Regions from separate parts of the Leclercia sp. G3L genome, predicted to be linked through region 1. Evidence: predicted binding sites of a transcription regulator. Region 1 holds the regulator's gene; the other holds the start of a gene.
What was found. The regulator PurR, encoded in region 1, represses purine synthesis genes. The targets are predictions, from matches to a motif close to CANGCAAACGTTTGCNTG.

Region 1 (3,632 bases):
GGCGAAAATGGCTAACCCTGCCAGCAGTACCGGCTTACGGCCGAAGCGGTCGGACATCGGTCCCCACAGCAGCTGGGCAAAGGCAAAGCCCGCCAGGAACAGGCTCAGGCTGGCGCTGATGGCCGCCGCCGGGGTTTGCAGATCCTCCTGCATGATCGAGAAGGCAGGCAGGTACATATCGGTGGCGAGGAAGCCCAGCACGCTTAAGCCGCCGAGCCAGACTAAAAATCCTTTCCCGGGTGTCATTGTTCTATTCTCCGTTTGGGCGCAGGTTTGGGTAGCCGCTGAGTGTAGGGAGTGCAAACCCGCTTGTGAAACGCTAATATTTGGCGGTTGCATTCAAAAATTTTGCAGGCAGAAAATGTGGTCAGAATATTCTCTTGAAGTGGTGGATGCCGTCGCCCGTAACGGCAGCTTCAGCGGAGCCGCGCAGGAGTTGCATCGCGTTCCGTCCGCCATCAGCTACACCGTGCGTCAACTGGAAGAGTGGCTGGCGGTGCCGCTGTTTGAGCGGCGTCACCGTGACGTGGAGCTTACCCCTGCCGGGATGTGGTTTCTGAAAGAGGGACGGTCTGTTATCAAAAAAATGCAGATCACCCGCGAACAGTGCCAGCAGATTGCCAACGGCTGGCGCGGACATATCTCCATTGCGGTGGACAATATCGTCCGCCCCGAGCGTACCCGACAGATGATTGTCGATTTTTACCGCCACTTTTCGGACGTCGAGCTGCGGGTGTCCCAGGAGGTCTTTAACGGCGTCTGGGACGCGCTGGCGGACGGCAGGGTGGAAATGGCGATCGGCGCCACCCAGGCGATCCCGGTCGGGGGGCGCTATGCGTTTCGCGATATGGGTACGCTGAGCTGGATCTGCGTGGTCGCCAGCCATCATCCGCTGGCCGCCATGGAAGGGCCGCTCAGCGATGATACCCTGCGCAACTGGCCCTCGCTGGTGCGCGAAGACACTTCCCGCTCGCTGCCGAAACGCATCACCTGGCTGCTGGATAACCAGCGGCGGATCGTCACCCCGGACTGGGAATCGTCAGCCACCTGCCTCTCGGCCGGGCTGTGCGTGGGGATGGTGCCGGTGCACTTTGCCCGTCCGTGGATCGACAGCGGCAAATGGGTGGCGCTGTCGCTGGAAAATCCCTTCCCGGATGCGGCGTGCTGCCTGACCTGGCAACAAAACGATATGTCACCGGCCCTGGCCTGGCTGCTGGATTATCTGGGAGACAGTGAAACGATGAACCGGGAGTGGCTGCGGGAGCCAGAGGTACTGACTCCCGGAGAGGATTAACGGCGGTAGTCGCGGAACGGTCCGTCCGCGACGGAACGGCGTTCAATCAGGCGCGGATGCACCTCAATGGACTGGGACTCTTCACGCTTGTTGACGATGCGGTCCAGCAGCATGTTGAAGGCGGTCTCACCCAGCGAATCTTTCGGCTGGTGAATGGTGGTCAGCGCCGGGGTAAAGAAGCGGGCGTTGCGCACGTTATCATACCCGATCAGCGAAACGTCCTGCGGGACGCGCAGGCCCATCTCATCGGCGGCACAGAGTGCACCCATTGCCATAATATCCCCGCCGCAGAAGATGGCGGTCGGACGCGGGCTCTGGGAGAGGATCTGCTGCATGGCGCGGTAGCCGGACTCCGGCTCAAAGTCGCCCTGCACGATCCAGTTTTCCGGCACCGTGATTAACGCCTCTTCCATCGCTTTCATAAAGCCCGCCAGACGCCCGGCCCCGGTGTTGCGCTCCAGCGCTCCGGGGATCACGCCGATTTCACGGTGGCCGCGTTCAATCAGATAACGACCGGCCATGTAGCCGCCTTCGAAGGCGTTATCGATTACCGAGTCGGTAAAGTCGGCCTTCGCTTCGCCCCAGTCCATCACTACCATTGGAATATTGCGGTACTCTTCCAGCATGGTGAGCAGGGATTCCGGGTATTCGGAACACATCACCAGCAGACCGTCGACGCGCTTCTGCGCCATCATCGACAGATAGGCCCGCTGTTTTTCGAGGCTGTTCCAGGCGTTGCCGAGGATCAGGGTGTAGCCTTTCTGGAAGCAGTTCTTCTCTACTGCTTCAATAATTTCTGCGAAATAGGGCGCTTCGCTGCTGGTCGCCAGCAGGCCGATCGATTTGGTGTGATTCACCTTCAGACTGCGGGCCACGGCGCTGGGAGAGTAGTGCAGCTCTTTAATGGCCGCCCAGACGTTGTTGCGGGTCTCTTCCGCAACAAAGCGGGTTTTGTTAATAACATGTGATACGGTTGTAGTGGAAACGTTTGCGCGTTTCGCCACGTCTTTAATTGTTGCCATCAGATGTCACTCCAGACCATATCTAAGCTCCTGAAAAACCAATAGGTAAACGTTTGCCTTCACTCGCCCTAATTGCGCAATTTGAATTGCGGTACGCCGGGAAAACGACACAGGACGTCAGGAGGGGGTCAATGGCCGGTACGCTAATAAATTTAGCGTGGAATTTTGTCTTATCTTGGCCAAAAGGGGAAGAGCAAAAACCGATATCAATCTAAATCCAGCAAGATTTTTACCCTGAACTGTGTAAAAATGAGCAGGCTCACTCTTAATAGGGTGATTAAAAGGAGAAAAATTGATGAGTACCGATCTTAAGTTTTCGCTGATTACCACCATTATTGTTCTGAGTCTGATTGTTGCCAGCGGTCTGACGGCGGCACTGCACTGATTGATGCGGGAGAGGTCAGCTCTCCCTCGTTCCTTCCGCTGATTGTTACGCGCCCTGCAAAAATCTTTTGCCAAATTGTTAACTTCTCATTTTTTGTGATTGGTGTCATGCTTTCGCCTTCATTGTTCTGTGTCGCCTGACGACACGGTGTCTGGAGTTGAAGTATGAGAATCAATTTTCCGCTGCTGGCCCTGGCCATTGGCGCCTTTGGTATCGGCACAACCGAATTTTCCCCGATGGGCCTGCTACCGGTTATTGCCCGGGGGGTAGATGTCTCTATTCCCGCTGCGGGCATGCTGATCAGCGCCTACGCCATCGGCGTGATGGTGGGTGCGCCGCTGATGACCCTGTTGCTGTCCCATCGCGGGCGTCGCAATGCGCTGATCTTCCTGATGGCGATCTTTACCGTCGGTAACGTCCTGTCGGCGCTCTCGCCGGATTACACCACCCTGATGCTGTCGCGTATTCTGACCAGCCTGAACCACGGCGCCTTCTTTGGCCTCGGGTCGGTAGTCGCCGCCAGCGTGGTGCCGAAGCATAAGCAGGCCAGCGCTGTCGCCACCATGTTTATGGGCCTCACCATCGCCAATATCGGTGGGGTGCCGGCCGCAACCTGGATGGGCGAAGCGATTGGCTGGCGGATGTCCTTCCTGGCGACCGCGCTGCTGGGCGTGGTTTCGATGATTGCGTTGTTCTTCTCCCTGCCGGCTGGCGGGGCGGGCGAAAAACCGGAGGTGCGCAAAGAGCTGGCGGTGCTGCTGCGTCCGCAGGTGCTGTCTGCCTTGCTGACTACCGTCCTCGGAGCCGGGGCGATGTTCACCCTCTATACCTACATTGCCCCGGTGCTGCATGACATCAACCAGGCGACTCCGGCCTTTATCACCGCCATGCTGGTGCTGATTGGCGTCGGTTTTTCCATTGGCAACTACCT
Region 2 (3,632 bases), 1.0 Mb from region 1:
GCTGACCAACAAAGAATCCGAGGCGCTGATGGTGGCGATCCGCCTGCTTAAAACCTGGGGCGGGGAGTTGCTGTCACGTGAGCTGGAGTCTGCGCAGGAAAAGGTGCTGGCGATCCTGCCGGAGGAGAGCCGCCGCAAGGCCGAGCAGACCCGGATTTATGCCCCGGATATCGCGATGCAACCCCACTCCCGCAGCGGTTTCGATGCGATCCATCAGGCGATCTCCGCTCAGCGGGTGCTGGGGCTGCACTATCGCGATGAGAGTGGGCAGTTGTCCTCCCGCAACGTACAGCCGCTGGGTTTGTTCTTCTGGGGCGAGCACTGGCTGTTGGCGGCTTGGTGCGAACGGCGCGATGACTATCGCTGTTTCCGGCTCCACAGGTGTCTCAATATCACGATGACGGACAGACGCTTTAGCGAAAGTGCGGATCGTTCGCTGGCGGATTTTTTGAGGAAGGTGAAGCAATAAAAAATCCAGCTTTTTAGCTGGCTTTTATGCCGGGTGGCGCTTCGCTTACCCGGCATACGGGTCCAACAGGTCTTGTAGGCCGGGTAAGGCGTAGCCGCCACCCGGCGATACAGGCACTGATTAGAAGTTATAACCCACAACCAGATAACCACCCCAGCCGGTAGAACGGACGCTGAAGTCGCCGTCGCCGAAGTTCAGGCTGGCATCGTCGTTCCACTGACCACCGTTGTGCCAGTAACGTGCAACAACAGAGTAGTGCCAGTGATCGTAGTTCAGGGCCAGGATGTGGCTGGAAGCGATGGAGTCGTTGGTACGCGCTTTCTTACCGTTCAGGTCACGGAAGTCGTCGTTGCCCAGGTCTGAACCCCAGTCAAAGTTGGTGAAGCCGATGTAGCTCAGGTTGCCGCCCCACAGCTGGGTGATTGGCACAAAGTATTTCACTTTGAAACGGTAGCCATCCCACTCGTTTTCGTTCGCGGCACCGTAGTTCTGCCACTGGTATTTGGCATACACGTTCATGGACAGGCTCATCGGCAGACCGGTGTCGATGTCAGTCCCCAGACCCATGTACCAGGTGCTCTGACGACCGGACTTGTTGCGGCCCATGTCGTAGATATAGTTGTTTGCGACGTACCACTCTTTGAACGGACCAAACGCCAGGCTGGTGCCGGTCAGCTTGTCGATGGAGAAGCGTGGTTCGATCTCCATGAACAGTGGGGAACCGTGGTTCCAGATACCCTTCGCATCAGTGTTACCACCGAAGAAGACCGGCGCATCCATGTAACCATAGATATCAAACCAGTCTTTCTTAGCGAACGCTTCGTATTCCAGGTAGGTATCGTTGCGGATCTGCGGTCCGAAACGGGTATGGTAGCTGCCGACGACGTTAACGCTCTGGTGCCACCAGTCGGAAACGTACTCTGGTTTATCGTTTTCTGCTGCCTGCACAGCGAAAGTTGAAGAAAGTGCCAGCGCTGCACCGGCTGCCAGTAATGTTTTTTTCATAATGATGCCACTGATTTGAAATCCCTTACGGGAGTGAAAAAGGCGCGAATTGCGTTTCTAAATATTTCGTATTTCTGGGAGCCTATTATAGGAATCCTTGCTCACAAAAATATGTGTTGTTTCACAGTTCTCTCACATACGTAATCGATTGCGTTCACGTTTGCGTATTTTTAACGGAGCGGATTGTAATAGCAAACATTTCTGTTGCCAATGTTTGTAACCAAAGACGGGGGCGGAACGTGAAAGACGTTCCGCTGAGGAATTATTGCGCGACGGGCTGAATATCGTGGATGCGGATAAAACCGAGCCGATCGGGCGTCATGCCGTTTAGCTGCAGCGGGATGTCGACATCGCTGGGGGCCAGAACGCTGGCCGGGGCATTAATCAGCTGGGTCTGGACGTTCATCTCCTGGAAACTGTCGGTGGTGCCCTGGATCTGGCCCCACTCAACGGTGGCGCTGAAAGCCGGCAGCGGATCGTTTGATTCGCCCTGGATGCGCAGCGTGGCCCGGGTGCCGTCGGCGTTTGGCGCGACGTTCACCAGCGACATCTTCAGCGTACCAATCTGGCTGTTCAGCCGGGCAGGGGTATTCGACCCCGTCAGCAGATAGACGCCGCTGGTCGATTTGGCGTTCAGCGCATTCTGCTGGGTGATCTTGACGGTTTCCTGGTTGAGCTTGTTCATGGTTGTGTTCAGTGAACTGATGCTCTGATTCATCTGGCGCACTTCGCTTTGCTGTGCGCAGGCGCTGAGGCTGAAAAGGCTGCCCAGCAGCAGAACATGTAGGTAACGTCTTGTCATGGCAATTATTTCCCTGAAATAACGGATTCTGCTAAGGGTAGTCAACGAAGCTCCCTGGCGTATAGATCCTTTATCTCAAAAAACGCTCCTTCTTTGTTGTCAGCCCAGTTCGGGGTAAAATGGAATTCAGTCAACCCGATAGCCAGGACACCGTATGCATTGCCCATTCTGTCTCGCCGTGGATACCAAAGTAATCGACTCCCGTCTCGTGGGAGAGGGCTCATCCGTACGCCGCCGTCGTCAGTGCCTGGTGTGTAACGAACGCTTCACCACCTTTGAGGTGGCGGAGCTGGTGATGCCCCGCGTTGTGAAAAGTAACGACGTCCGCGAACCCTTCAACGAAGAAAAGCTGCGCAGCGGGATGCTAAAAGCACTGGAAAAACGGCCAGTCAGCGCAGATGACGTCGAAATGGCGCTTAACCACATCAAAACCCAGCTGCGCGCCACCGGCGAGCGTGAGGTGCCGAGCAAAATGATCGGCAACCTGGTGATGGAACAGCTTAAAAAGCTTGATAAAGTTGCCTATATCCGCTTTGCCTCTGTTTACCGCAGTTTTGAAGACATCAAAGAATTCGGTGAAGAGATCGCCCGTCTACAGGACTAAGCACATGCAGGATGAGATTTACATGGCGCGAGCGCTGAAGCTGGCGCAACGCGGGCGGTTTACCACCCATCCCAATCCGAACGTCGGCTGCGTTATCGTTAAGGATGGCGAGATCGTCGGGGAAGGTTTTCACTATCGTGCCGGTGAGCCGCATGCTGAAGTCCATGCCCTGCGCATGGCCGGAGAGAAGGCGCGCGGCGCAACCGCCTACGTCACGCTGGAACCCTGCAGCCATCACGGACGCACGCCGCCGTGCTGCGATGCCCTTATTGCGGCGGGCGTTGCACGGGTTGTCGCGGCGATGCAGGATCCCAATCCGCAGGTCGCCGGTCGCGGTCTTTATCGCCTCCAGCAGGCGGGGATTGAGGTCAGCCACGGCCTGATGATGAGTGAAGCCGAGCGCCTGAATAAAGGTTTCCTCAAACGGATGCGGACCGGTTTTCCCTATATCCAGCTGAAGCTGGGCGCCTCCCTGGATGGCCGCACGGCGATGGCCAGCGGCGAAAGCCAGTGGATCACCTCCCCGCAGGCAAGGCGCGATGTGCAACGTCTGCGCGCGCAAAGCCATGCTATCCTCACCAGTCATGCCACCGTGCTGGCCGACGATCCTGCGCTGACCGTGCGCTGGGATGAGCTAAACGCTGATACCCAGGCGCTCTACCCGCAGGAGAATTTACGCCAGCCGCTGCGGATTGTGGTTGATCGGCAGAATCGGGTCACCCCTGAGCACCGCATTGTGCAGCAGCCGGGCG

Region 2: the regulator PurR is predicted to act here: its motif matches at 1,612-1,629, upstream of LRS40_RS02005 (nucleoside-specific channel-forming protein Tsx).

What each region holds. Positions count from the first base shown of each region.
Region 1 covers NZ_CP088265.1:3,943,996-3,947,627, reverse strand. The annotation lists gene punC (purine nucleoside transporter PunC) at 1-246, opposite strand, end outside; gene punR (DNA-binding transcriptional activator PunR) at 362-1,294, shown strand; gene purR (HTH-type transcriptional repressor PurR) at 1,291-2,316, opposite strand; gene LRS40_RS20380 (YnhF family membrane protein) at 2,612-2,701, shown strand; gene LRS40_RS20375 (MFS transporter) at 2,866-3,632, shown strand, end outside.
Region 2 covers NZ_CP088265.1:117,136-120,767, reverse strand. The annotation lists gene LRS40_RS02010 (YafY family protein) at 1-469, shown strand, start outside; gene LRS40_RS02005 (nucleoside-specific channel-forming protein Tsx) at 590-1,474, opposite strand; gene LRS40_RS02000 (DUF3251 domain-containing protein) at 1,737-2,276, opposite strand; gene nrdR (transcriptional regulator NrdR) at 2,431-2,880, shown strand; gene ribD (bifunctional diaminohydroxyphosphoribosylaminopyrimidine deaminase/5-amino-6-(5-phosphoribosylamino)uracil reductase RibD) at 2,885-3,632, shown strand, end outside.